Regions from separate parts of the Nonomuraea sp. NPDC003214 genome, predicted to be linked through region 4. Evidence: riboswitches for the same ligand, from Rfam matches in the RefSeq annotation. Region 4 holds a riboswitch; each other region holds the start of a gene.

Region 1 (6,816 bases), on a different contig from region 4:
CTCCTGCGGGCCGCCGCCGAGCCGCTCGGCGTGCGGCTGATCGTGGCCGGGGAGAGCGTGCCGGCCGAGGTGTGCTTCGCCGCGCTGCGGCCGGAGCTGGTCGTCGGCTGCTTCTCCACCGCGCTGATGACCGCGCGGCGCTACTTCAGCCTGCCGGTGGCCACGTACGGCACCGGCCTGGTGCTGGAGCGGCTGGCCCCGTACGAGAACAGCAACCGGATCCCGGCGACGATCGCCGACGCGCTGCTGCCCCGGCTGTCGGCCGACGGGAGCGTGGAAGCGCCGCCCCGGCTGGACGTGACCGCGCTGGTGCGCGCGGTGGGCTACTGCATGCAGGCCGACGCCTACCCGGAGCTGCGGCCGGAGACGCTGGAGTTCGATCCGCGCTACTTCAAGAGGAAGCGGCTGGAGAGCCTCGGCCTGGCCGAGCGGCCCAGCGCGATGGGCCGCTTCCGCAGGAAGCTGTCTCAGGTGAGAGCCTTCAGGTAGCGGCGCACCCGCCGCTCGGCCCGCCGGCCCGCGCGCAGCATGTTCGGCGGCACCTCGACCCGCAGCCGGGCGCGGCGGCGGGCCGCGGCGTGCTCCGGCCCGTCGAGCAGCGACCTGGCCGGCACCCTCGGTCTCGCGACGACCAGCCCGGTCAGCAGGCCCGTCCAGTCGTCGCGCCCGGCCGGGTGGAAGTAGTTGGCGGCCGTCCAGCGCGGCTCGGCCCGCCGGAAGTCGCCGCGCGCCAGGTCGTCCAGGGTGCCGAGCAGGCCGCTGCCCTCGAACACCAGGTTGATCATCTCGGCGTTCACGCCGAAGTCGCTGAGCACGATGAGCGGCACGTCCTGCGCGATCGCCTCCAGCGCGGCCGTCGAGCTGACGGTGACGAACCCGGCCGCGTGCGCCAGGTGCTCGCGCATCGAGCCCGCCTCGAACCGCAGCCGGCCCGGCTCGCCCAGCTCCCGCCAGAGCCGCTGGTAGTGGTGGCGCTCACGGTGCGTCTGCTGCTCGTCCTCCAGGGCGCGCAGCTTCACCACCACGTCCAGGTCGGGCCGCGCCGCGGCCAGCTCGGCCAGCCCGCGCAGCACCCGCTCACGCTCCTCGCGGGCGCGCGGCACCTTGGCCTGGGTGGCGAACACCACCCGGTCGCCGCCGCCGCGCCCGGGGGCCGGACGCAGGAACGGCAGCCTGGCCAGCCCGACCGCCCCTCCCCCGCCCAGCCGGGCGGCCACGGCGGCGAACTCGGCCACCTCCCGCTCGCTGTGCACCACGAACAGGTCGCAGCCGCTGCGGTAGATCCACGCCTTGTCCGTGGCCGGCACCGAGATGCCCGGCAGCCCGGTGACGAACACCGGCCGGGGCCGCAGCCCGTCGAGCACGCCCGAGACGAGCACGTCCACCACCGGCCCGGTGCACGCCACGAGGATCGCGTCCGGCCTGGACCGTTCCGCCAGCCGGCGCACCGCCCTGGCCGTCAGCACCGGCGGCGCGGGCAGCTCGCCCACCGCCGCGGCGATCTGGTCGGCCGACGGCGCGATCGGCGTGCGCACCACGACAAGGTCGCTCGCGCAGCCCGCCGGCAGGTCGCCGAGCAGGCAGGCCGCCCATTTCAGATACGAGTCGGAGTCGGCTATCGCCAGCACCCTCACCCGGTCACTCCTGTCACTTCCGTCAGATGCGAGCGCAGAGCGGGGGCCGCTCTGCTGGTCCACCAGTCGTCGGGCACCTCGACGGGCTCCACCGCCACCCCGCGCGGGCTCAGCAGCACGCGCAGCGAGGAGATCGCGGTGGACGGCAGGCTGAGCACCCGCTGCCCCGGGTCGAGGCCGCGCAGCCGCAGCTCGGCGGGCAGCCCGGCCTCGTGCACGGTGATGCCGGGACGCTCCCGGATCAGCGCCACGTCCACCGGGTCCTCGCGGCGGTGCGGGTAGTAGGCGAGCGGCTCGCGCGCGGCCAGCTCGGTCAGCCAGGTCAGGTAGCGGTCGCGGCGCACCAGCCCGTTGCGCACCAGCGAGGTGCCGAGCACCACGGTGCGCTCCGCCGGGCCGGGGTCGCTCGGCGGCTGGCCGCGCAGCCAGGCGAAGTCGTGGCGCACCAGGTCGACGCCCGCCTCGGTGACCGCCTTGTCCAGCTCGCGGGAGACCGGCAGCGCGGTGAACACCGTCACCCGGCCGGCGCGCAGCCTGAGGGCCGCGGCCAGCCCGAGCGCCGTGCGCAGCAGCCCGGGGTGCGCGCGCGCCCGCAGCAGGGGCCGGTACGGGCCCGCCGCCAGCAGCTCCAGCAGCCGGATCGTGGCCAGCCCGTCGTCGACCACGACGACGCGGCCCGGATGGGCCGTCAGCCAGCGCAGCTGCACCTTGCCGGAGAACGCGTCACCGACGGCCGACGGCCGGCGCGGCATGCGCTCGCGCGGCTCGGCCAGCTCCAGGCCGCCGGGCAGCGGCAGGCGGCGCAGCTCGCGCCGCGTCACCCGCAGCGCGCGCAGCCCCGCGCGCGGCACGACCTCGGCCGACGGCCCCAGCAGCCCGGCATGGTGGGCCTCGACGGCGCACAGCATCTGGAGCGGCGACTCCACCCAGGCCGACGCCCGTTTGACCACTGATGTTCTCCCAGCCAGGTGATGGCCCGTTCACGACCGCTTCAAGCTAGCCCGGGCGGCTTAAGCCGCTCGGAACGGCACGTGAACAATGGAGGGTATGAACTCGCTACGGCTATACAGAGACGGCGTGGAGATCCCGCAGCTGGGGCTCGGCGTCTGGCAGGTGCCCGACGACGAGGCGGAGCAGGCGGTCACGACCGCGCTCGCATGCGGCTACCGCCACATCGACACCGCCAAGCTCTACCGCAACGAGGCCGGTGTGGGGCGGGCGGTGCGCGCCTCCGGCATCCCGCGGGAGAAGCTGTTCATCACCACGAAGCTGTGGAACAACGACCACGACCGCGCCGAGCAGGCCTTCGAGGAGAGCCTGGGCAGGCTCGGCCTCGACTACGTCGACCTCTACCTGATCCACTGGCCGGCGCAGCGGCAGGACAAGTACGTCCAGGCGTGGCGCGCGCTGGAGAAGGTCTACCGCGACGGCCGGGCCAAGGCCATCGGCGTGTCCAACTTCACCGTCGAGACGCTGCAGCGGCTGCTCGACGAGGCCGACGTGCCGCCGTGCATCAACCAGATCGAGCTGCACCCGTACTTCCAGCAGCGCGAGCTGCGCGAGTTCCACGACAAGAACGGCATCCTCACGCAGGCCTGGAGCCCGCTCGGGCAGGGCAAGGGGCTGCTGTCGGAGCCCGCGCTGGCGGTGCTGGCCGACAAGCACGGCCGCACGCCCGCGCAGATCGTGCTGCGCTGGCACATCCAGCTCGGCAACATCGTCATCCCCAAGTCCGTCACGCCGTCGCGGATCAAGGAGAACATCGCGGTCTTCGACTTCACGCTCGACCAGGAGGACATGGCCGCCATCGGCGCCCTGAACGCGGGCCGCCGGCTGGGCCCGGACCCGGACGTGTTCCCGTGAGGTGAAACCGGGCAGGTTTCGCGTCCGCGGATGAATCAGTACGATCTTCCGCGTGCGAGATCTAGCGTGGGGCATCGCGGCGACGGGCGGCATCGCCAGGACCGTGGGGGCGGTCATCGCGGCGGAGCCGGGCATGCGGGTGGCCGCCGTCGGCTCCCGCGACCTGGGCCGGGCCAAGGCGCTGGCGGCGACGCTGGGCGCCGAGTCCGCCTACGGCTCCTACGCCGAGCTGTGCGCCGACCCGGCCGTCGACGCCGTCTACGTGGCGACCCCGCACGCCCAGCACCTGGAGGTGGCCGAGGCCGCGATCGCGGCGGGCAAGGCGGTGCTGTGCGAGAAGCCGCTGGCGGCGAGCCTGGCCGACGCCGAGCGCATGGTCCGCCTGGCCCGCGAGGCCGGGGTCTTCCTGATGGAGGCCATGTGGATGCGGTTCAACCCGCTGGTGCGCATGCTCAAGGACGACCCGCGCTTCGGCGAGATCCGCTCGGTGCGGGCCTCGTTCGGGTTCGCGCTGCCGTACGATCCCGCGCACCGGCTGTGGGCGCCCGAGCTGGGCGGGGGCGCGCTGCTCGACCTGGGCATCTATCCCCTGGGGCTGGCCCAGCTCTTCCTCGGCATGCCCGAGTCCATGCACCTGACGGGCGCGCTGGCGCCCAACGGGGTCGACGCGGAGGCGGGCGGGGTGCTCGTCTACCCGGGCGGCCGGCGGGCGCTGGTCGACACCTCGCTGCTCGCGCACTTCCCCAACTCGGCCAGCATCGTGGGCACCGGGATGCGCGCCGACCTGGACGCGCCGTTCTGGGCGCCCCGGCGGGTGGTGCTCAGCGGGCCGTCGATGGAGACCGAGGAGCACGAGCTCGACCCGGCCGACAACGGCTACGCCGGGGAGCTGCGCGAGGTGCGGGACGCGCTCGCCGAGAACCGGACCGAGAGCGCGATCATGCCCCTTGACGAATCCCTTGCCATGATGGGGCTCCTGGCCGACGCGCGCGGGCAACTCGCCTAGCTGCGACTTTATCGACTTGTAATGCCTTGGCGGATGTATTACCTTATGGCGCATTCGCGGCTTACGTCCGGTTTGTCCGGTCGTTGCCAACCATCGCACGACACTCACAGGATCGTCCTGTGACCGCTGAATCCGCCTTGCGCGGAACCGGGGACCCATGTCCTTTGGGGTGAATCGGCACCTTGTGTGCCGTAGGGCAGCTTCCACGCCCGAACCCGTCAGCTAACCCGGTAAGCGGCATGGAAGCAAGGAGTAATCCCCTCGATGGCGAAGCACCGTCTTACCCGTGCCCCGAAGAAGCTTCACCCCCGCGCCGGCGCCTCCCTCCGCGCCACCCTCGGCGCAACCGTCCTGGCCGCCGGACTCGGCGCCGGGATGACCACCGCACTCCCCGCCCAGGCCGCCGAGCCCGGCCACCAGGTCGAGACCCAGACCATGTCCGAGTCCACGCAGACCAGGGCCGGCGCCAACCAGGTCAACGTCACCGCCTCCCAGGTCCTGGCCCTGGCCAAGGCCCAGGTCGGCACCTCCGAGAACGCCTACGGCGGCGGCACCAAGTTCCAGCAGTGGTACGCCAGCTCCAAGCGCGCCCTCGAGACCGTCGCCCGCGACGGCGGCAACCCCAGCGCCTACCTGAACGCCCCCTGGTGCTCCATGTTCGTCTCCTGGGTCGGCGAGCAGACCGGCGCCCGCCCGCAGGTCGGCTGGGACGCCTACACCGTGACCCACGCCAAGTGGTTCGCCGCCAACGACCGCTGGGGCACCGAGGCCAAGCCCGGCGCCGTCGTCTTCTTCGCCTGGAACGGCAGCAAGAGCATCAGCGCCATCCAGCACGTCGGCTTCGTCGTCAAGGACAACGGCGACGGCACGATCTCCACGATCGAGGGCAACACCGGCAACGGCAAGGTCGAGGAGCGCGTCCGGCCCAAGTCCCAGGTCGTCGGCTACGGCTACCCCTCGTACGCCGCCTGACCCTCCCCCTGGCGAAGCGCGCGCCCCTCCCCCGGGCGCGCGCTTCCGCGTTTCCTCCCCTCCCCGTGTCGATCCGGCCCCCTCCGGGACGACGCACAGGTGTGGCAGGCTCGCCGGGAGCCCGCTTCACCGCCTGGACGAGGAGAACGCACCGTGAAATTCCTGATCGTCGGCAAGGCCAGCGAGGAGACCGAGGCCGGCGCCCTGCCGAGCCAGGAGCTCGTCGACAACATGACGGCCTTCAACGAGTCGCTCGTGAAAGCCGGCGTCCTGCTGGCCGCCGAAGGGCTCCACCCCAGCTCGCGCGGCGCCCGGATCGCCTACAGCGGCGGCAAGGCCCGCGTCATCGACGGGCCGTTCGCCGAGGCCAAGGAGCTCATCGCCGGCTTCTGGCTGATCCAGGTCAAGTCGCGGGAGGAGGCGCTCGAATGGGCCCTGCGCGTCCCCGTCCCGCCCGGCCACGACGGCATCGGCCTGGACGTCTGGCAGGTCTTCGACCCCTCGGACATGCCCGAGACCTCCCTGACCCCCGAAACCGCCCAACGCCACGCCACCCTCCGCGCCACCCTCGACTCCCCACCTGAGCCCTGACCGTCCGAGAGCGGCGCCCCAGTGGGAGGCGGCGCGCTGCGGCGGCCCCTCCCGGAAGGCCGCGCCCCCGCCGGGCAGGCGGGAAGCCCCAGGTGGCGGCAACCCCGGAAGGGTGACTCCCGGAAGCGGCGCCCCCTCCCCGAAGGCCGCACCCCGCCGGGCAGGCGGAAGCCCCAGGATGGCGGCAACCCCGGGAGGGGGCGGGCCCCCGGAAGGGGCGCCTCGGGCAGTCCGGCCCTCTGGTGGCCCCGCCGGGGCGGCCCCACCCCACCGGCGACCCCCGGCGGAGCGGCCCCGACCGCACCGGCGGCCCACGCCCCGGACGGCCCAACCCACCGGCCCCCAGGCAATCCGGCCCTCTGGCGGCCTCCGCCGAGGCGGCCCCACCCCACCGGCGGCCCACGCCCCGGACGGCCCACCCCCACCGGTCCCCCGGGCCCGCCCCCTCAGTTGGGCCCGGCCCCAGGGGCGCGGCCCCAACGGCGGCGCGCACCCCGGATGGCCCGGCCCCATCGGCGGTCCGGACCCATCCCCTCCGGTGCCCCGGTCCGGGGGCGCGGCCCCACCGGCCGCCCGGACCCCGGACGGTCCGACCCCGCTGGTGGGCTGGGCGGCGTCGGTGGGTTGTGGGCCGCGTTGCGCGGCGCAGCCGCCGCCTCATGGGAAGCCGCCGCCTCAGGGAGGCGTGCCCCCACGAAGCGGCGGGGCCGCGTGGTGGGAGGGGTGCGTCCCACGGGAGGGCGCTCGGGT
Region 2 (6,816 bases), on a different contig from region 4:
TGCTGCTCGACGCGTTGCAGGACGCCTCGGCGGGGCTGCGCAGGGAGCTGGCGCTGCCCACCATGATCAGCCGGCCGGCCGACTCGGTCGCGGCGCTCACCGGTGAGCGGCCGGGTGTGCGCGGCGTGCCCGCCCGCGCGCTGGCCGACGACGACCCGCAGCTGCTCGATCAGCTTCTGGCGCTGCCGCAGGTGCATTTGATCATCGACGGCTACAACGTGACCAAGTCCGGCTACGGCACGCTCACGCTCGCCGACCAGCGCGCCCGCCTGATGACCGGGCTCGGCGGGCTGGTCGCGCAGACGCGCGTCGAGGTGACCGTGGTGTTCGACGGCGCCGAGCTCAACTCTCCGGTGCAGGTGGTGGCGCCGCGCGGGGTGCGGGTGCTGTTCAGCGCGCCGGGCGAGATCGCCGACGACCTGATCCGCCAGCTCGTCCGGGCCGAGCCGCCCGGCCGGGCGATCGCCGTGGTCTCCTCCGACCGCGAGGTGGCCGAGTCCGTCAGGCGGATGGGCGCCAGGCCCGTGCCGTCCGCGCTGCTGCTGAGGCGGCTCGGTCGCGCATAGATGACGAATATGGCGTTTAGGTGAGGATTACTCGCCACTTCTGTACTATTTCGCCCCGAGGATGATCCCCTGGGAGGCGACGCTGTGAGGTTGGGCCGGGTGCCGCTGGCCGCGGGTCTGGTGTTCGGACTGGTGATGACCCCCGTCGGAGGGGTGCTGGCCGATCCCAAGCCGACTCTCGCGCAGGCGAGAGCGAAGCTCGACAAGCTCAACGACAAGGCCGACAAGGTCGTGGACCGCTACAACACGGCCACCGAGAAGTACAAAGAGGCCAAGGCGCGCTACAGCCGGCTGAACGACACGTACAAGCGCAAGCTGGCGACCGTCGCGGATCTGCGCGGTGAGGTCGTCAACATGGCCGTCGAGACGTACAAGCTGGGGGGCGACTTCTCGACCCTGCCCAGCATGATGACCAGCGACGATCCGGCCGATCTGCTGTACGGGATGGCGTTACGCGGGCAGCTCGCCCAGGAGCGCACCCAGAAGCTCGCCGCCTTCGACCGGGCCAACCGGGGGCTGAAGACCGACCGTGACCGCGCCGAGGAGGCGCTGGCCGCGGCCGACAAGGAGCGGGACGCCGTCAAGAAGGACCGGGCGGAGATCCTGGACCTCATCAAGGACCAGAAGAAGCTCCTCGACCGGCTGGGCGCGTACAAGGCGGGCAATCCCAACAGCACCGGCCTCAAGTACACGGGTCCCGCCTCGGGCAACGCGGCGGCCGTGCTGCGCTTCGCGTACGCGCAGGTCGGCAAGCCGTACGTGTTCGGCGGCACCGGGCCGGGCGGCTACGACTGCTCGGGGCTCACGCAGGCCGCCTGGCGGGCCGGTGGCGTGTCGCTGCCGCGCACGACCTGGCAGCAGTGGTCGTGGGGCGCCAGTCGCAAGGTGTCGCTCAACGCGCTGGAGCCCGGCGACCTGATCTTCAGCGAGGGCCTCGGGCACGTGAGCATCTACGCGGGCGGCGGCAAGATCGTGCACGCGCCGCAGACGGGTGACGTGGTGAAGGTGGTCACACTCTCGTCGTACGGGCGCCGTCTCGTGGGCGCCGTACGTCCCTGACAAGACGGGGTCGGCCCAAGTGTGAGGAGGGTCACACTTGGGTAACGAAACCCGCTGCTCCGGCGGGGGATGAGGGCCTGACTCCCGGCGTGTCTGATCTTTACTCGCTTACTCAGGCTTTGCCATTACGTGACTTTTCGGCGTAACTTCTGGCGTCGCGGCGTTCCAGCCAGGACGCCCGCCGGTCACCATCGGGTCCCCCGATGTTCGACAGAAAGAACCATCCGCCGGTCACCGCGGCCAGCGCCCCCGAGGCGCGAAGACGCGGCGGTGGCCTGCCGAGTCCGTGCAGCCAGGAGGCACGGAGCCGGGGACCCAGCGATCCCGTACGCGGTGATCAGGGGTGAATCGGCGCGTTCAGCGCCGTAGGGCGACTTCCAGGCCCGAATCCGTCAGCTAACCCGGTAGGCGTTCGTGGAAGCCCCTAGGAGCAATCCTGTCTACCCTCTCGCACAACCCCCGTCTGTCCCGTCTCGCCCTGAGTGGCGCAGCGCTGATCACCGTGACGGCCGGAGGTCTGGTCGTCCACGCCCCGACGGCGCAGGCGGCGACGACGAATGAGTTCGCCACCACTGCGGTGACAAAGACGGAGAAGTCCGTCAAGTCGTCGAAGGTGGCCAAGGTCGCTCGGCAGAAGGCCAAGGCCCGCAAGGCCGTGGCCGTGGCCAAGAAGCAGATCGGCGACCCGTACCGCTACGGCGCCACCGGCCCCGGGTCGTTCGACTGCTCGGGCCTCGTCCAGTACGCCTGGAAGAAGGCCGGGGTGAAGATCCCGCGCGTGACGAACAGCCAGTTCGCGCGCATCAGGAAGAAGGTCTCCTACAAGCACCTGCAGCCGGGTGACCTGATGTTCTTCCGCGGGCTCGGGCACGTGGGCATGTACGTCGGCGACGGCAAGATGGTCCACTCGCCGAGAACGGGCCAGCGCGTGCGCGTCGAGAAGCTGCGCGGCTGGCGCAAGGCGTCGTTCGCCGGCGCGGTGCGTCCCGGTCTGTGACCTGCGCCGAAGGCCCCGTCCCCGCCCCGGGACGGGGCCTTCGGCCTTCCCGGGCTCCGGACCGGGCCGACGCTCAGGAACGGCGGCTACGATCGGGCAGCGTGTCCGACAAGGGGTCCGGCAGCGGACCTGGAAATGGGCCCGGCAGCACGTCCGGTATCACGTCCGGGAGAGCGCCCGGCAGCGCGCCCGGCAGGGTGCTCGTGCGGGGGCGTCGGCGGGTCGTGCCGGTGGTGCTGCTGGTTGTCGCGGCGTTCCTGGCCGGTGGGTCCGGCGCGGTCCCGGGGCCGGGAGGCGCCGCCACCGAGGCGGGGGTGCTCGCCGGCGTGCGGGCGCGCTGGGGCGACGGGCTCGACGTCGTACGCGGTGAGCGGTCGCTCGTCGCCGGGCAGGACGCGCCCCCCGGGCTGCTGGCGGACCTGGCGCGCCGGGCCGACACCGCGGGGCGGCGGGTCGGCGGAGTGCTGGGCGGCGACGTCCGGGCCGTGGTCCTGGTGCCCGCCTCGGCGCGGGAGGCCGCCGCGCTGGCGGGCGTCGCGTCGGTCGACGGGCTGGCGGCGGTGGCCGACCGGGGACGCGTGATCGTGGTGCCCGAGCACTTCGCCCGTCTCACCCCGGTCGGGCGTGACGTCGTGCTGGCCCACGAGCTGACCCACGTGGCCGCCGGGACCGACGGGCTGCCCGTCTGGCTGTACGAGGGCTTCGCCGACTACGTGGCCTACCGGGACGCCGGGCTGCCCGTCGAGGTGGCCGCCGCCGAGCTGGCCGCCGAGGTGCGGGCCGGGCGGACGCCGTCCGATCTGCCGGACGCGGCCGACTTCGTCCCCGGGGCCGAAGCGGGCCGGCTCGCCCGCGCGTACCAGGAAGCCTGGCTGGTGTGTCGCCTCGTCGCCGCGCGCTGGGGTGAGAAGAGCCTGGTGAGGCTCTACCGTGATGCCCAGACGTACGGCGTGGGCCGGGCGCTGGCCTCGCTGGGGCTCTCGGCGGGCACGCTGACCCGGCTGTGGCGCGCGTACGTCCGGGACCGACTGGCGTGAGGGGACGCGACATGGACGACCGGCAGGAACGGCGCGAGACGACCGAACAGGACGTCGGCCCGCCCGCCTCCCGAGCCCTGAAGGGGGCGGACCTCGCCGAGCCGTCGCCCGAGACCGGGGACGAGGACGTGGCCGGGGACGGGCACGCGGCCGGGGACGGGGCCGGCGACGGGGGCGGGCGTGAGGCGAGGCTGCGGCGGGAGGCCGGGGCCGGGCTGGCCGTGCTCGGGGCGGTGATCGCCGGGGTGGTGGCGTTCACGACGCCGTGGACGGCGCTGCCCGCCGGGGCGCCCGAGGTGACGCCCGACCCGGCGCGTGACTTCGGCGCCGCCGAGATCGCCCGCTCGCAGGCGTTCGACGCGGCCACCAGCGTGCCGAGCTACCTGTCGCTGGGCGTCACGCTGGTGTTCGCCGGGCTGCTCGTGGCCACGCCGCTCGGCGCGAGGCTGCTGGGATGGCTGCGGGGCCCGTGGTGGGCGCGGGTGCTGCTGGGCGTGCTCGTGCTCACGGTGATCGAGGAGGCCGTGCGGTGGCCGCTCGGCATGTGGTTCGAGGGCGCGCTGCGCGACTTCGGGCTGTCCACGCAGGACTGGGCGGCCTGGACGGGCGACCGGCTCAAGAGCGTCGGCATCAACGCGGCCCTGCTGGCCGTCATGGTGCTGGCCGTGGTGGCGCTGGCGCGGCGGATCCGGCGCTGGTGGATCCCGGCCGCCGCCGGGGCGTTCGCGCTGACCGTGGGGGCGTCGTTCGTCTACCCGGTGGTGTTCGAGCCGGTGTTCAACGACTTCCACGCCATGCCGGACTCGCCGCTGCGCGCCAACCTGATGGCGATGGCCGAGCGTGACGGGGTGCCGGTGGAGGACGTGCTGGTGGCCGACGCCTCGCGCCGGACGACCGCGCTGAACGCCTACGTCTCGGGGTTCGGCGCGACGCGCCGGATCGTCGTCTACGACACGCTGCTCAAGGCGCCGCCGCGCGAGGTGGAGCTGGTGGTGGCGCACGAGCTCGGCCACGCGAAGAACCGCGACGTGCTGCACGGCACGCTCGTCGGGGCGCTCGGCGCGGCGCTGGGGGCGGTCCTGCTGTTCCTGGTGTTCGGAGCGGCACGGCGGCGTACGGGCGGCGCGCCGATCACCGATCCCCGGGCGGTGGGCGTGGTTCTGGGGCTGATGACGCTGGCGACGTTCCTGTCCGGCCCGGCGCAGAACGTGATCAGCCGCCACATCGAGGCCAGGGCCGACGCGCACGCCCTGGACCTGACGGGCGACCCGGCGACGTTCGTCGCGATGCAGAAACGCCTGGCAACAGCCAATATTTCCGACTTGTCGCCAGATGCGGTGGAATATGTGCTCTATGCCTCCCATCCCACGGCTGCCCAGCGGATCGCCATGGCCCGCTCCTGGGCCGAGCTGAACGGCCGCCCCCAGCCGTGAGCGCACCTCCCCGGGTGGTCGTCGTCACCAACGACTTCCCGCCGCGCCCCGGCGGCATCCAGTCGTTCGTGCACGGCCTGGCCCTGCGCACCCCCGGCGTGGCCGTCTACGCCCCGGCCTGGCCCGGCTGCGCCGAGTTCGACCGGCGGCAGCCGTACCGGGTCGTGCGTCACCCGGGCCGGCTGATGCTGCCGACGCCCGCCGTCGCCCGGCGGGCGGCGCGGCTGGTGGCCGAGCACGGCGCCGACACCGTCGTGTTCGGCGCGGCGGCGCCGCTCGGCCTGCTCGCGCCGCGCCTGCGCGCGGCGGGCGCGCGGCGGATCGTCATGCTCACGCACGGCCACGAGGCGTCCTGGGCGGGCGCGCCTGTGTTCCGCTCGGTGCTGCGCCGCATCGCCGGCCACGCCGACGTGGTCACCTACCTCGGCCCCTACACCCGCGCCCGGCTGGCGCCGGTCGTCCCCGAGGACAAGCTGGTACGGCTGGCCCCGGGCGTGGACGTGACGCAGTTCCGGCCCGACGTGGAGCCCCGGCGGCCCGGCGGCGGGCCGGTGGTGGTGTGCGTGTCCCGGCTGGTGCCGCGCAAAGGGCAGGACCAGCTCATCAGAGCCTGGCCGAGGGTCCTGCGCGAGGTGCCGGGCGCGGTGCTGCTGCTGGTCGGCGGCGGCCCGCACCGGCGCAGGCTGGAACGGCTGGCCGCGGGCAGCCCGTCGATCGTGTTCACCGGCAGCGTCCCGGCCGCCGACCTGCCCGGCTACTACGCGGCCGGCGACGTGTTCGCGATGCCGTGCCGTACCCGGTGGGGCGGGGTCGACGTGGAAGGGCTCGGGATCGTGTTCCTGGAGGCGTCGGCGACGGGGCTGCCGGTGGTGGCGGGCGCGTCCGGAGGCGCGCCCGAGGCGGTGCGGCACGGCGAGACCGGCCTGGTCGTCGACGGCCGCGACACCGGGGAGGTGGCCGCGGCCCTGATCGAGCTGCTGAGCGCGCCCGAGCGGGCGCGGAAGCTGGGCGAGGCCGGCCGCGACTGGATCGCCGCCGAATGGTCGTGGGACCGGGTCGCCGACCGCTTCCGCGCCCTGCTGTGATCATCCCTGCCTGATCATCCCTTCGTGGACCCGAGCGTGAGCCCGGCGACGAACTGCTTGTGCAGGAGCTGGAAGACGATCAGCGTCGGCAGCGCGACCAGCACCGACCCGGCCGCCAGCAGGTTGTAGTCGGTGAAGAACTGGCCGCGCAGGTTGTTCAGCGCCGAGGTGACGGGCAGCTTGTCACCCGACGACATGAGCACCAGCGCCCACAGGAAGTCGTTGTACATCCAGGTGAACTGCAACGTCGCCAGCGCCGCCAGCACCGGGCGGCACAGCGGCAGCGTCAGCTTCCAGTAGCGCCGCCACACGCCCGCCCCGTCCACCAGCGCCGCCTCGGTGATCTCCTCCGGGATCGTGCGCATGAAGTTCGCCATGACGAACACGCAGAACCCGAACTGGAACGCCACATGGATGAGGATGAGCCCCAGGTAGGAGTCGTACAGCGCCTGGGAGTCCGACAGCCACAGCGGCAGCGGGACCAGCGTGTAGAGCGTGTAGAGCGGGGTGATGAGCACCTGCGGCGGCAGCAGGTTGCCCGCGGTGAAGACGATGAGCAGGGTCCGGCGCCCGGGGATCCTGGCCCGGGCGATGGCGAAGGCGGCGAACGAGGCCAGGAAGAGCGTCAGCAGCAGGGCC
Region 3 (6,816 bases), on a different contig from region 4:
GGCCGCTGGTGATCTACGTCCGGCTGGACCTCGAACGCGCGAACATCGCCCTGGCGCGGCACCGGCTGCGCGCCATCTCCGCCGAACTGCTGGCGTGACGGCATGCCACCCCTGGACACGCACCTGGCCGGACTGGCCCGCGAACGCTCCACGGGCGCGCTGCGGGTCGGCCGGGCCGGCACGATCTACCTCGACGCCGGGCGGATCACGTACATGGAATGCGCCCGCACGCCGGGCGCCGAGCGGCTGCTCGCCTCCCGGGGGCGCGTGTCGGAGGCCGCGCTGCGGCGCACGCAGGCCGACGGCGGGTGCGAGCGGCTGCTGCGGGAGGGGCCGGTCACGCTCGGCGAGCTGCAGTACTGCGTGCTCGGCGCGGTGCTGGACGCGGCGTTCTTCCTGCTGCCCGCGGCGGGGCCGCGGCCGAAGTTCCGGCCGGGCGAGCGGCACTGGCTGGGCGGGCGCTGGTACTTCGACGTGGCGGGGCTGGTGCGCGAGTGCGCGCGCCGCCGCGCCCACCTGGCGAGCGTCTGGCCCGACGCCGCCGTCGACACCGCACCGGTACGGGTCTCGCCCCGGCTGCGCGGGCAGGGCGTGACGCTCACCGACGTGCAGTGGGAGGTCGTGGTCGCCGCCGACCAGGAGGCCACGCCGCTCGACCTGGCCAGGCGGCTGGGCCGGACGGGCTACGCGGTCATGCTCGCGGTGCGGCGGCTGGCCGCGGCCGGGCTGCTGCTCCCCGACGAGCGGGCCGCCCTGCCCAGACGCGCCAAGCGGCAGCCGAAGCCGGGCCCGCAGGGCGCCGGGGAGCCCGCGGAGCCCAGGCAGCAGGTGGACGTGGCCCTGCTGCTGCGGCTGAGGAAGGCGCTGGAAGAACTGGCGTGAGGACCGCTCACGCCGGGACGATCACAACGAACGGAGGACGACATGGCCGGCATGGACATCTCGCTCAAGGAGATGATGACGATCGACGGCTCGATCGGCGCGGCGATCGTCGACCACGGCAGCGGCATGGCGCTGGGCACGCTCGGCGGCTCCAAGGACCTGGACCTCCAGGTGGCGGCGGCCGGCAACACCGAGGTCGTCAAGGCCAAGCTGCGCACGATGGACTCGCTCGGGCTCAAGGACGCGATCGAGGACATCCTCATCTCGCTCAGCGGCCAGTATCACATCATCCGGCCGCTGACCGGGCGCGGCGGCAAGGGCCTGTTCCTCTACCTGGCCCTCGACCGGAGCCGGGCCAACCTGGCCCTGGCCAGGCACCAGCTCCGGGCCATCGAGGAGAAGCTGGAGGTCTGAGACCCGGTGGCTCGTGCCCGGGGCGCGGCGGGCACGAGCCACCGTCACACGCGGGAGGTGAGCCGCGTCACGGCGGCGACGATCTCGGGCCAGAGCGGGCGGGGAAGGTCGTGCCCCATGCCAGGGAACGTCAGCAGCTCGGCCCCATCGATGGCCGCCGCCGTGGCGCGCCCGCCCTCGACCGGGACGAGCTGGTCGTCCTCGCCGTGCACGACCAGCGTCGGCACCTTGACGGCCGCCAGGCCCTCGGTGCGGTCGCCGGAGGCCATGATCGCGGCGAGCTGGCGGGCCGTGCCCGGCGGGTCGAAGCAGCGGTCGAAGGCCAGGCCGGCCAGCCGCAGGACGCGCTCGCGGTCCATCTCGTAGCCCGGCGAGCCGATCACCGACCAGGTCTTGAGCGCCTGCGCCAGGACCGCCTCCCGGTCGGCCGGCGGCGCGCCGAACAGCACCGCGCCCGCGGCCTCGGTCGGCGGGGCGACCGCGGGGCCGGTGGTCGACATGATCGAGGTGAGGGTGAGCACCCGTTCCGGGTGGCGCACGGCCAGCGTCTGGGCGATCATGCCGCCCATCGACGCGCCCATGACGTGCGCCGCGGGCCAGCCGAGCGCGTCCATGAGCCCGGCGGCGTCGTCGGCCATGTCGTCCAGCAGGTACGGGGCGGCGCCCCGGAAGTCGGGCACGCCCGCCTCGTGGAAGTGCGTGGACAGACCGGCGTCGCGGTTGTCGAACCGGACGACGTGATGCCCCTGGCCGGCCAGGGCCGTGCAGAGGTCGTCGTCCCAGTGGATGAGCTGGGCGCCCAGCCCCATGATGAGCAGGAGCGGGCGCCCGTCAGGTGAGCCGAAGCTCTCGTAGGCGAGGTCGATGCCGTTCGCCGAGGCGTGGGTGGTCACGGATACTAGAATTACCTTCTAATTCGTCCCGCGTAAAGCACGCCCGGCCACCCATGCGGAAGGCTCAGGCGCCCGGCCGGGGGACGGCTCGGACGCCTGAGCTCCTTGCTGGGTCAGCTGCCCGTCAGGGTCAGCGGCCCATCAGCTTGCGGAGCCGGTCGCGGCCGAGGATCACGCCGCCACCGGCCAGGGCGAGACCGCCGGCCAGCACGGCGCCACCGACGCCACCGGTCTCCTCGCCGGCCGCCGCGGCGGCGGGCTTGGAGCCGCCGCCCGCGGGGCGCTCGCTCGCGGTGTACGCGGCCGGAGCGACGCCGCCGCTGCCGGGAGCCTCGACGCGGGGCTTGCTCTCCTCGGTCTTCTTCTCCGCCAGGATGGTCGGCGGCTGGGCCGGGTTGCGGTCCACGCGGGACCAGGCGCCGGTCGAGAAGGCCACGGGGTGGTTCTTCTTGCCCACGCCGTCGCCCCACTTGGTGATGACGTACTGGACCTCGATGTGGCCCTTGCCGCCGTTGCCGTCGACCATCAGCGTGCTGGAGTTGAACTTGCCGCCGGTCAGCTCGGCGAACGTCTTGGCGTCCAGGTCGAGCATGACGCCGTTGTTGGACGGGTTGCCGGGACCGCGGTCACCCACGAAGAAGGGCATCTTCTTGCCCTTGTAGACGACGTAGCCCTCGGTCATCAGCGGCCAGCTCGGGCTGGCGGCCAGGCCCTTCTGCATGGGCTTGCCACTGGCGGGCAGACCCGTGTCACCGGCGCGGCCGGAGGAGTCGTCCCAGAAGTAGGACGCGGTGGTCGCGCCCTTCAGCAGCACCTTCTGGCTCTCGTCGACGTCGGCGTGGGCGGCGCCGGCCCCGAAGGCGAGGGCGCCGGCGGCGGTGGCGGTGAGCAGGGCGAAGGAACGCATGCCGATACGAGCAGACATGAAAAAGTAAAGTCCTTTGTTAGGCAATGGGGAAAAGCGCTCACTCAGAAGGGCGTAGCCGGGCAGAACGCCAAACGGTCGCTACGCGGAGCGCGAGAAGTTCGGGGAAGTGGTGCCGCTCAGTGGGCGCGGGCTGGGGGTACGACGCAGCGGTACATCACAGGTAGGGTGTCCTCTCCATCTCGCCTACCGGGTTAGCTGACGGGTTCGGGCGTGGAGATGCCCTACCGGCCGCGAAGGGCCGGATTCACCCCAGAAGTTGGGTCCCCGGTTCCCGTGAGGGATTCGGCGCCAGGTGGCCGCCTCTTCCTGGTGAAGGGCTAGGTCACCACCTGGTAACGCCACCCAATGTATATGCCAAACCGGACAAACGCAAAGGTAACACCATGAATCAGGCGAAGATCTACCTAGGAGGGTCAAGAAAAGGGGGGCACGGCATTGCCGTACCCCCCTGAAACGCCAGGATCTCAGCCGCCGCTCTTGCGCCTGAAAGATCGCTTGCTGGCAGCCGGCCCGTGTGCCCCGTGAATCTTCGCGGCGTCGGCGCCCCTGCCACCCGCGCTCGTGCCCGCGGCCTGGTTGCGCTTGCGCTCCAGCGCCTCGCGGAACTTGCGCTTCATCTCGTCCTCGGGAGTCTCGCTGACTTCCGGCTCCGGTGTTTCCGCCATGGAGGACCTCCTGGTGTTGAGGGACGTACACAGCTTCGCACGATCGCCCACACGGCGCGAAACCGGGACGGCCGCCCAGCGGTTAGGGTGAGCCTGTGCGCGCACGCGATCTCGTCAGCGACTTCCCGACCGTGACGCTCGACACCCGCGCGGCCGACGCCGCCCGGCTGCTGGCCGAGCACGGGCTGCCGGGGCTCATCGTGCTCGACGACGACGGCCGTCCGCGCACGATCCTGCCCGGCACCCAGGTGCTGCGCCTGGCCGTCCCCCGCTACTGCCTCGACGACCCCGCCCTGGCCAGGGTCGTCGACGAGGAGCACGCCGACGCGTTCATGCGCGGCCTCGGCGAGCGCACGGTCCGCGAGACCCTGCCCGAGCAGCCGCGCGAGCTGCCCATCGCCGACGGCGACGCCACCCTGCTGGAGCTGGCCGCGCTCATGGCCCGCACGCACAGCCCGCTCGTCGCCGTCGTCGACGACGGCGCCCTGCTGGGCGGCGTCACGCTCCAGGCGCTGATGGGCCAGTCGCTGCCGCACTAGCTCCTTGGTGTTGCCTTGACCCGATGGCGGGCAGATTCCGGTCATGGTGAGCCCGCTCGGCCGGGATCTCGCGATCGATCTCGGCAGTGTCAGCACCCAGATCCACGCACGAGGCCGGGGCATCGTGCTCAACGAGCCCACGGCCGTCGCGCGAAGTCCCGAGACGGGCCGGGCCGTCAGGTTCGGCGCCCAGGCCGTCTGCTGCGGCGACACCTGCTGGCCGGTGCGCGGCGGCATGCCGGGAGACCCCGAGCTGGCCCGGCTCCTCATCCGCCACTTCGTGCACAGGGTGCACAAGTTCACCAGGCCGCGCCTGGTCATGGCCCTGCCCGACGGCTGCTCGCCGATCGTCGCGCGGACGCTCGGCGACCTGGCGTACGAGGCCGACGCGCGCGGCGTGGTCCTCGTGCCGCACGCGCTGGCGGTGGCCCTCGGGGCCGGAGTGGCGCTGGACGAGCCCGCCGGCGCGATGGTCGTCGACATCGGCCCCGGCCTCACCAGGATCGCCGTCCTGGCGGGCGGCGACGTGGTGACGGCCGCGTCCACCGGCGTCGGCGGCGACGACATGAACCGCGCCATCGCCCGCCTCGTCGAACACCGGCACGGCATCCTCATCAGCGAGAGCGAGGCCGAGGCCGTCAAACGCGACGCCGGCACCGCCTGGAAGCCGCTGCACCGCCAGGTCCTCGTCCACGGCCACGACCCGGAGACCGGGTGCGAGCGCGTGGTCACGGTCCCGGTGCACGACCTCTACGAGGCGACCAGGCAGCCGGTCGACGCGATCGTCCGGGCCGCCGCCCGCGCCGTGGAGCACTGCCCGCCCGAACTGGCCGCCGACCTCGGCGAGCGCGGCGCCACCCTCGCGGGCGGCGGCTCCCTGCTACGCGGCCTGGCCCGGCGGCTGCGCACCGCCCTGGCCATCCCGGTCCGCCGCGCCGACCAGCCGGTCGAGACCGTCGCCCTGGGCCTGGCCCGCTACGTCGACCGCCGGTGGCCCGGACGCACGCCCTAGCCGGTCTACTCCTGTGAGGCCGTGCGCAACGCCCGGTAGAGCAGGCGCGGGTCGCCCAGATGGTGGCGCAGCAGCTTCTCCAGGCCGCCGATCGGGACGAGGTTCTGCGGGGCGCGCGGGTCCTTGTAGTCGACGCCCGCCAGCGGCGGCAGCGCCAGCGTGAGCTCGTCGGCCAGCCGCGTCACCTGGGCGGGCTCCAGCTCGGCGCTCGCCTCGCACCGCGCGATCCCCGCCCACGGGGTCGAGGACCGTACCGGAAGCCGCACGTACCAGGCGTGCCGCCGCCAGCTCGTCCCCATGAGGAACACCGGCGTGCGCTCCCCCGGCGCGAGCGCCGACACGACCGCCGACTGCGGCGGCGGCAGGTAGGCGGTGTGGTGGGTCTTGATGTAGCCGACCGTGTTGGGCAGGTGGGTGCGCCCGCGCAGCGGGCCGTCGACCAGCAGCAGGTCACTCGTGCCGGCCCGGTGCCTGACGGCCAGGTCCACCTCCAGCTGGGTCACCTGGCGCTGGAGCGCCAGCGACAGCTCCTCCATGCTGGAGTCGGCCGCCCGCCCCGGCCGGTAGACGGCGTGCGCCGTCTTGACCTCCGGCGCGTACGGCGACGCGCTGATCAGCGAACGGCCGACCTCGATCGCCGCCAGATCCGCGCCGCCCGGCCCGCAGCGGACGATGCCCGCCGCGAACGAGGCCGCGATGCCCGGCAGCGGCATCGGCGCGTCGGCGTCCGACACCCACACGCGGGCGTCGATCCGCCGCACCCCGTCGGCCACCAGCAGCGTGTCGGGCGCGTCCACGCCGGGGCCCGGCCGGACGGGCTTCCAGTCGGCCACCGGCCGCTCGACGTCCAGGATCAGCTCGGCGCTCGTCGTGCCCAGCTCCGACAGGGCCTCCACGGCCAGCGCCGCCGCGTAGCCCGGATCCCACGGGTCGACGGTGAACCCGGTCATGGGCCCACCCGGCGCACGTGCGAGCCCTCGGTGTCGCGGCTGACCTCGAACCGTACGGGGACGCGCTCCGCCAGCGCCGGGACGTGCGTGACGACGCCCACCATGCGCTCCTGGCCCGAGGCGAGCCGTTCGAGCGTGGTGGCCACCGTGTCGAGCGTGGCGGGGTCCAGGGTGCCGAAGCCCTCGTCCAGGAAGATCGACTCCAGCCCGCGGGCGACCGTGCCCGACAGCGCCAGGGCCAGCGCCAGCGCCGCCTGGAACGTCTCGCCGCCCGACAGCGTGCGAGCGCTGCGCCGCATCCCCGCCTCCGCGTGGTCGATCACCTCGATCTCGCTGCGGCTGCCCAGAACGAGCTCGTACTGCCCGTCGGACAGCTCCCGCAACGTGTCGGACGCGGTGGCGACCAGCAGCGCCAGCGCCTCGGCGCACAGCCAGCGCTCGAACGCGTTGGCGCGCAGCCGCAGGTCCAGCTCGTGCGCCACCTGGGCCGCCTGGTCGTGCTCGGTCACCTCCGCGGTCAGCTCGGCCACCTT
Region 4 (6,816 bases):
CCGCAGGGGCGGCGGGGATCTCCGCCAGGAAGCGCGTGAAGTAGTCCATCGTGACGACCGGCAGGAAGACGTCCGGGCCGCCGGGCAGCGCCGGGAGCCGCCCGTTCCACAGGTCCCCGACGAGGGAGGCCAGGCCGAGGTGCTGACCGGGGCCGATCACCGTGCTGGGGTTGACGACGGTCAGCGGGACGCCCAGCTCGCGCGCCCTGGCATGAACGGCGAGGTCGGCCTCGGCCTTGGACGCCTCGTACGCGCCCAGCCGGGCGTAGTCGGGGCGGACGCCGCTCACCCGGTAGCCGCTGATGTGCACGAGCCGTCGCAGGCGGGGGAGCGTGGCGGCCCATTCGAGCACGTGGAGCGCCCCGGTCACGTTCACGGCGCGAGCCTCCTCGACGCCGAGGCCGAACGCGAAGCGCGCCGCGGCGTTGTAGACGTCGCGTGCCCGGGGGAGTCCGGTGAGCGGGCGGGTGACGTCGGCGGTGACGACGCTCAGCCCGCCGGTGGCGACGCCCCGCTCGGCCAGCCACGGGGTGAGGGTGTCGGTCCGCACGGCCGCCGCCACCCGCTGCCCGCGGCCCAGCAACTCGGCGACGAGTGCCCGGCCGACGAAGCCGGTCGCGCCGAAGACGATCGCGTCCAAGGAAGCTCCTCAATAGATCGGTCTACATATTTTCTGGCCATAAAAAGAGCCGCCTCCGTGGTGGGAAGGCGGCCCCAGGGGTCAGCGCAGCAGCCCGGCGAGCACGGCGGCGACGCGGTCCAGCGGCTCCCGGCTGCGGTGCGCCTTGGCCAGCAGCAGCGCCCCCTCGATCAGCGCCAGGACCGTGACGGCGAGATCGTCGGCGTCCGGCCGCCCCGCGAGCCGCGTACGCAGGGCGGCCTCCCACGACGTGTAGACCTCCGAGCACGCCTGCTGGAGCGGGTCGCTGGCGGCGGCCATCTCGAGCGCCACGGTGGCCACCGGGCAGCCCTTGCGCCAGCCCGACTCCTCCAGCCGATCGCCCAGCAGCCGCAGCACCTCGTCCACGGCCAGGTCGTCGAAGGCCGACCCGATCGCCGCCCCGGCCCGCCGGATCGACTCGCCGACCAGCTGGTCCTTGCCCTCGGGGAAGTGGAAGTACAGCGACCCGCGCGGCGCCCCGCTGGCGGCGATCACCTGGTTGAGCCCGGCATTGGCATAACCGCCCGCCTCGACCAGCTCCTGGGTCGCCTCCAGGATCCGCAGCCGAGTCTCGGCCCCCTTCTTGCCCATGCCGAAAAACTAGACCGATCTACATATTATGTCAACGCCGAGCCGGCCGGCCTCGTCAGTGCATCGAGATGTGGACGTGGTCGTAGTGGTTCTCGGTGATGCTGCCGCGGTTGGACATGGCGTTCCAGCCGGAGCCGTGGTTGATCCGCTGCTTCCAGATCACGTACTTGACGCCGAGCTTGTCCCGGTTCTTCACGGTCCATTCGGCGATGCGGTCGCCGAGGGCGTTGTTGGCCGCGGTGGGCATGGAGCCGCCGGCGCTCATCATGAAGTCGCAGGCCCGACCCAGCGGATGCTCGCCGCTGGAGCCCGATCGGAAGCAGCCGACGCTGAACGGCAGCTTGAAGCTCTTCTCGATCTGCGCCTTCATCGCCCGGGTGCGGGCGGTGATGTTGTCAGTGCCGCTCGGCAGCTGCGGGGCCCAGGTGCCGTCGGAGCGCCGCCCGGTGCTGAACGGGATCAGGTCCTCCAGCTTCTTCTCGATGTCGCCGATGACGTCCTCGGCCTCGTCACGCTGCTTGGCCACCTCGGTCGTGTCGGCGCTGAGCCGGCGGGCCAGGGCGGCGGCCGCGTCGGCGGCCTTCTTCTGCTCGTCGCGGGCGGCGGCCACGCCGGCCACGATGGCCTGCTGCTCGGCGGTGAGCTGTTCGACCACGGCCGCGCTGGCCCCGTCGGGCGGCACCATGTAGTAGGGCAGCCCCAGCGTGCCGCTCTGGTAACGAAGTCTGGCGAGCTCGGCCACCTTCAGCTGGGCGGCGGCGAGCGCCTGGTCGGCGGCGGCGAGCCGCTTCTTGGCCGCCTCGGCGGCCTCGCGGGCCTTGGCGAGCTCGACGCGTTTGGCGTTGTAGCGCTCGATGAGCTGGTCGACCTTCTTGTTGAGCTGCTTCAGGTCGCCGCGGAGCTGGCTCTCGGACGGCTTGGGCTCGGCCGCGGCCGGTGCTGACCAGGTGGCGAACGTCATCGCTGCCGCGGTGACGACGCCGATGGCAAGTCGCGTGGGGGACGCTGACGCCACGTGCGGGGTTTCCTCTCCCTCTGCCGGCCGGGTTAGCTGACGGGTTCGGGCATGGGAGTCGCTTCCCTACCACCGAAGTGGATTCACCCCAGGTGCGGATGGGTCCCCGGCTCCCGGGCAACTCGCCCGGGATTAGGCGTACACGGTGCTATGACCGTGCTTGAAGGGATAGTAGTGGTAGATCACGAGTAATGCGACATCAATCGGAAATCAATTAGTGATCTACCTGTGATCGAAGCATGCGTGCCGCCTCTTCCGGGAGCACGTCGTTGACGAAGGCTCCCATGGCCGACTCCGATCCCGCCAGGTACTTCAGCTTGCCCGGCGCCCGCCGGATGCTGAACAGCTCCAGATGAAGATAGCCCAGCTCACGGTCCTGCCGGACCGGCGCCTGGTGCCAGGCCGAGATGTACGGCATCGCGACGCCGAAGAGCCCGTCCAGCGCGCGCAGCACCGAGGTGTAGAGCGGGGCGAACGCCGCCCGCTCGGCCTCCGACAGCGCCGCCAGGTCCGGCACCCGGCGATGCGGGTAGAGATGCACCTCGAACGGCCACCGCGCGGCAGCGGGCACGAACGCCGTCCACAGCTCGTTGGCGGCCACCACCCGGGTGCCCGCCTCCCGCTCGGCCGCCAGCACGTCGGCGAACAGGTTGCGCCCCGGCCGCCGCCCCGCGTAGCGCCTGGCGGCGCCGAGCTGCAGCTTGGCGCGCGGCGTGACGTACGGATAGGCGTAGATCTGGCCGTGCGGGTGGAAGAGCGTGATGCCGATCTCCTCGCCCCGGTTCTCGAAGCAGAACACCTGCTCCACGCCCTCGATCGAGGACAGCTCGGCCGTGCGGTCGGCCCACGCCTCCATGACCAGCTCCACCCGGTCGTCGGAGAGCTGCGAGAACGACGAGGAGTGCTCGGAGGTGAAGCACATCACCTCGCACCGCCCCACACCCGGCCGGACCTCGCTCAGCCCGCCCACGTCCGCGTAACTGCCGAGATTGCGGGAGAACGACGGGAACCGGTTCTCGAACACGACCACGTCGTAGTCGTCCGCCGGGATCTCCGACGCCCGCGTGTCGGACGACGGGCACAGCGGGCACTCGTCGGCCGGAGGCAGGAACGTGCGCGTCTGCCGGTGCCCGGCCACCGCTATCCACTCCTCGGTCAGCGGGTCGTAGCGCAGCTCCGACGCCACCGGCCGGGGATCGAGCGGCCGCCGGTCGATCGCGCTCCGGTCGGCGTCGTCACGCCGGTCGAAGTAGATCAGCTCCCGGCCGTCGGCCAGATGGGTGATGGTGCGCTTCACTGCGAGCCCTCCGCGATGATCAGTTCGCCGGCGCGTTCGGCCAGCTCCGTACGTGCCTCCTGGGGCAGCCCGGGGTCGCTGATGACCACGTCGGCCTCGCGCAGCTCCGCGATCGTGCTGATGCCGACCGTGTTCCACTTGGTGTGGTCGGCGGGCACGACCAGCCGGTGCGCGGCGTTGACCAGCTCCCGGTCGGTCTCGGACTCCAGCAGGTTGGGCGTGGTGAACCCGGCCCGCACGCTCATCCCGTGCACGCCCAGGAACAGGGTGTCCACGTGCAGGCGCCGGATCGCGGCCACGGCCACCGGGCCGACGAGCGCGTCGGAGGGGGTGCGGACGCCGCCGGTGAGCACGACCGTGCGATCGGCGCGCGGATTGCGGTGGAAGACCTCGGCCACGGGGACCGAGTTGGTGATGACGGTCAGCTCCGGCACCCCGATCAGGTGACGGGCCAGCGCCCACGTCGTGGTGCCGGCCGACAGGGCGACCGCGGTGCCGGGCCGGACGAGCTGGGCGGCGCGCCGCGCGATGGACTCCTTCTCCTGCTGCTGGCGGGCCGACTTGGCGGTGAACCCCGGCTCCTCGGTCGAGCCGGGGCCGAGCGTCGTGGCGCCGCCGTGCACCTTCTCCAGCAGCCCGCGCTCGGCGAGCACCTCCAGGTCGCGGCGGATCGTCATGTCGGAGACGCCGAGCTCGCGCACGAGATCGGCCACCCGGACCCCGCCTGCGCTGCGGACGCGTTCGAGAATCGCCTGCTGACGCTGCTGTGCGAGCACGCCCCCGCTCCTTCCAACAGATTCCACCAAATTATGACACGAATATGTTGGGGAATGTTAGGTCCTCGGGACGCTTGTCCAGCGCCCCGATGCGGGAGACATTGAGAGAGCCCATCACCAGGAGGGATGCGACATGGCCAAGCGCGCACGCAAGGGCAAGGCACGCAAGAAGAAGAAGGCCAACCACGGCAAGCGCCCCACGGCGCGCTGACTCACCCGGGCAGCTCGCTCAGCGCCTCGTCGATCCGCTCCTGCGGCAGCGTGAAGTCCGTCATCTCGCCCGACAGGTAGCGGTCGTAGGCGGCGAGGTCGAAGTGCCCGTGCCCGCACAGCGCCGTCAGGATGACCTTCGCCTCGCCGCTCTCCGCGCACCGCCGCGCCTCGGCGATGGTCTCGGCCAGCGCGTGCGTCGGCTCCGGCGCGGGCACGATGCCCTCCGTCCTGGCGAACGTCACCCCGGCCTCGAAGCACTCGGTCTGCGACCGGGTCACCGCCTCGAACAGCCCGAGCTCGTACAGGTGCGACAGCAGCGGCGACATCCCGTGATAGCGCAGCCCGCCGGCGTGGATCGGGTCGGGCACGAACCCGTGGCCGAGCGTGTGCATCTTGAGCAGCGGCGTCAGCCCGGCCGTGTCGCCGAAGTCGTAGGCGTAACGGCCGCGCGTGAACGACGGGCAGGCGGCCGGCTCGACGGCCCGCAGCACCGGCCCGCCCTCCCCGGCGAGCTTGCCGCGCAGGAACGGGAAGGCCAGCCCGGCGAAGTTCGACCCGCCGCCGGTGCAGCCGATGACCAGGTCGGGCCGCTCGTCGAGCTGCGCCAGCGCCTCCTCGCCGATCACCGTCTGGTGCATCAGCACGTGGTTGAGCACCGACCCGAGCGCGTACCGGGTGTCGGCCGCCCCGGCCGCCGCCTCGACCGCCTCGCTGATCGCGATGCCCAGGCTCCCCGGCGAGTCCGGGTGGTCGGCCAGCACCTTGCTGCCGGACATCGTCACCGGTGACGGGCTCGCGTGCACCGTCGCGCCGTACACCCCCATGAGGGAGCGCCGGTAGGGCTTCTGGTCGTAGGAGGCCCGTACCATCCAGACCTCGCACTCCACCCCGAACTGGGCGCACGCGAACGCCAGCGCGCTGCCCCACTGCCCCGCCCCGGTCTCGGTGGTGAGCCGGCGCACTCCCTCACGCGCGTTGTAGTACGCCTGCGGGACAGCTGTGTTGGGCTTGTGCGACCCGGCGGGCGAGACGCCCTCGTACTTGTAGTAGATCCTGGCCGGGGTGCCCAGCGCCCGCTCCAGCCGGCGCGCCCGCACCAGCGGCGTCGGCCGCCACAGCCGGTAGACGTCGAGCACCTCCTGCGGCACCGGCACGAACCGCTCCTGGCTCACCTCCTGCCCGATCAGCTCCATCGGGAACAGCGGCGCCAGATCGTCCGGCCCCACCGGCTCCCGGGTGGCCGGATGCAGCGGCGGAGGAGGCGGCGCGGGCAGGTCGGGAACGATGTTGTACCAGTGGCTGGGGATCATCCACCCAGTCTGCGCCGCCGCGCGCCGCCGTTCCAGTCGCCTTCCCGCATGGCCAGGCGCCCCGGATGATCGGCCCGTACGAGCACGTCCGCCGTCTCGGCGGGCCGCGCCTCCCGCTCATAGCGGTCATATGCCGGCAACCGCCACCGTTCGGACTCGGGCGTGCGCCGCTCCAGCGCACCCGCCGACAGCCACAGGTGCACGCTCAGCTCGACCGGCAGCCCCCGCCCCAGCAGCAGCGTCCCGTCCAGCAGCAGCACCCCGCCCGGCGCCAGCGTCTCGTACGGCAGCCGGAAGGCCCGGTCGATGCGGCTGTCCCACAGCGCCGGCAGCACCCGCCCCGAGCCGCCCGGGCCCAGCGGCTCCAGCACCTCCCGCAGCAGCCCCTTCACGTCGAGCCAGTCGTCGTAGAACACGTCTGGATCGGTCCGCCCGTGCTCCAGCCGCAGCGACGCAGGCCGCAGGAAGTCACCCGCCGACACCCGCAGCACCTGCCGCCCGCGCACCCGCAGCGGCGCCGCCAGCCGGTCGGCCAGCTCGCCGGGCGCCGCCGCCGGAGCCCCGTCGACGACCACCCGCGCCCAGCCGTCGCCCGGCCCCGCCGCGATCGCCTCGGCCAGCTCCTCGACCAGCGCCTCCATCGAGATCGGTCGTGCACGCATCACGTCCGAGCCTACGGGCTCCGATGCGCGTGCTCCTGCGTTCCTGGACCCGGCCCGATCACTCGGCCACGATGAGGCCATGACGCAGAACGGATCGGCGCAGCGGCCCGCGACGGACGGGGACAAGGGCCGTCAGCTGAACTGGCCGGCGACCGTGAGCGCCCTCGCCGCCTCGGTGGCGGCCGTGGTCGCGCTGATCGCATACCTGGCCCCGCCCGCCGCGCAACCCATCGAGAAAGAGACTTCGCCCCCGTCCGAGTCCCCTTACTCCCCGTCGCCCGACCGGGAGAC

What was found. Region 4 has a riboswitch for cyclic di-AMP ahead of ACWDXC_RS38045 (coiled-coil domain-containing protein). Riboswitches for the same ligand answer to the same signal wherever they lie in the genome.
Region 1: linked by a shared signal. The riboswitch ahead of ACWDXC_RS22250 (CHAP domain-containing protein) and the one ahead of ACWDXC_RS38045 (coiled-coil domain-containing protein) in region 4 are both predicted to bind cyclic di-AMP.
Region 2: linked by a shared signal. The riboswitch ahead of ACWDXC_RS24425 (C40 family peptidase) and the one ahead of ACWDXC_RS38045 (coiled-coil domain-containing protein) in region 4 are both predicted to bind cyclic di-AMP.
Region 3: linked by a shared signal. The riboswitch ahead of ACWDXC_RS07480 (hypothetical protein) and the one ahead of ACWDXC_RS38045 (coiled-coil domain-containing protein) in region 4 are both predicted to bind cyclic di-AMP.

What each region holds. Positions count from the first base shown of each region.
Region 1 is NZ_JBSFSX010000007.1:52,636-59,451, forward strand. It holds gene ACWDXC_RS22225 (alpha-2,8-polysialyltransferase family protein) at 1-489, shown strand, start outside; gene ACWDXC_RS22230 (DUF6716 putative glycosyltransferase) at 468-1,634, opposite strand; gene ACWDXC_RS22235 (hypothetical protein) at 1,631-2,584, opposite strand; gene ACWDXC_RS22240 (aldo/keto reductase) at 2,682-3,497, shown strand; gene ACWDXC_RS22245 (Gfo/Idh/MocA family protein) at 3,550-4,503, shown strand; cyclic di-AMP (ydaO/yuaA leader) riboswitch at 4,618-4,755, shown strand; gene ACWDXC_RS22250 (CHAP domain-containing protein) at 4,768-5,475, shown strand; gene ACWDXC_RS22255 (YciI family protein) at 5,629-6,066, shown strand.
Region 2 is NZ_JBSFSX010000007.1:509,099-515,914, reverse strand. It holds gene ACWDXC_RS24435 (NYN domain-containing protein) at 1-566, shown strand, start outside; gene ACWDXC_RS24430 (NlpC/P60 family protein) at 651-1,625, shown strand; cyclic di-AMP (ydaO/yuaA leader) riboswitch at 1,892-2,051, shown strand; gene ACWDXC_RS24425 (C40 family peptidase) at 2,128-2,622, shown strand; gene ACWDXC_RS24420 (hypothetical protein) at 2,826-3,659, shown strand; gene ACWDXC_RS24415 (M48 family metallopeptidase) at 3,671-5,092, shown strand; gene ACWDXC_RS24410 (glycosyltransferase family 4 protein) at 5,089-6,177, shown strand; gene ACWDXC_RS24405 (carbohydrate ABC transporter permease) at 6,192-6,816, opposite strand, start outside.
Region 3 is NZ_JBSFSX010000002.1:527,113-533,928, reverse strand. It holds gene ACWDXC_RS07500 (roadblock/LC7 domain-containing protein) at 1-98, shown strand, start outside; gene ACWDXC_RS07495 (hypothetical protein) at 103-882, shown strand; gene ACWDXC_RS07490 (hypothetical protein) at 925-1,296, shown strand; gene ACWDXC_RS07485 (alpha/beta fold hydrolase) at 1,341-2,189, opposite strand; gene ACWDXC_RS07480 (hypothetical protein) at 2,320-3,114, opposite strand; cyclic di-AMP (ydaO/yuaA leader) riboswitch at 3,283-3,415, opposite strand; gene ACWDXC_RS07475 (DUF5302 domain-containing protein) at 3,582-3,782, opposite strand; gene ACWDXC_RS07470 (CBS domain-containing protein) at 3,878-4,321, shown strand; gene ACWDXC_RS07465 (rod shape-determining protein) at 4,365-5,333, shown strand; gene ACWDXC_RS07460 (hypothetical protein) at 5,339-6,283, opposite strand; gene ACWDXC_RS07455 (AAA family ATPase) at 6,280-6,816, opposite strand, start outside.
Region 4 is NZ_JBSFSX010000016.1:129,617-136,432, forward strand. It holds gene ACWDXC_RS38035 (alpha/beta fold hydrolase) at 1-640, opposite strand, end outside; gene ACWDXC_RS38040 (TetR/AcrR family transcriptional regulator) at 722-1,252, opposite strand; gene ACWDXC_RS38045 (coiled-coil domain-containing protein) at 1,308-2,267, opposite strand; cyclic di-AMP (ydaO/yuaA leader) riboswitch at 2,275-2,416, opposite strand; gene galT (galactose-1-phosphate uridylyltransferase) at 2,482-3,564, opposite strand; gene ACWDXC_RS38055 (DeoR/GlpR family DNA-binding transcription regulator) at 3,561-4,340, opposite strand; gene ACWDXC_RS38060 (50S ribosomal protein bL37) at 4,474-4,551, shown strand; gene ACWDXC_RS38065 (TrpB-like pyridoxal phosphate-dependent enzyme) at 4,553-5,863, opposite strand; gene ACWDXC_RS38070 (uridine kinase) at 5,860-6,525, opposite strand; gene ACWDXC_RS38075 (hypothetical protein) at 6,605-6,816, shown strand, end outside.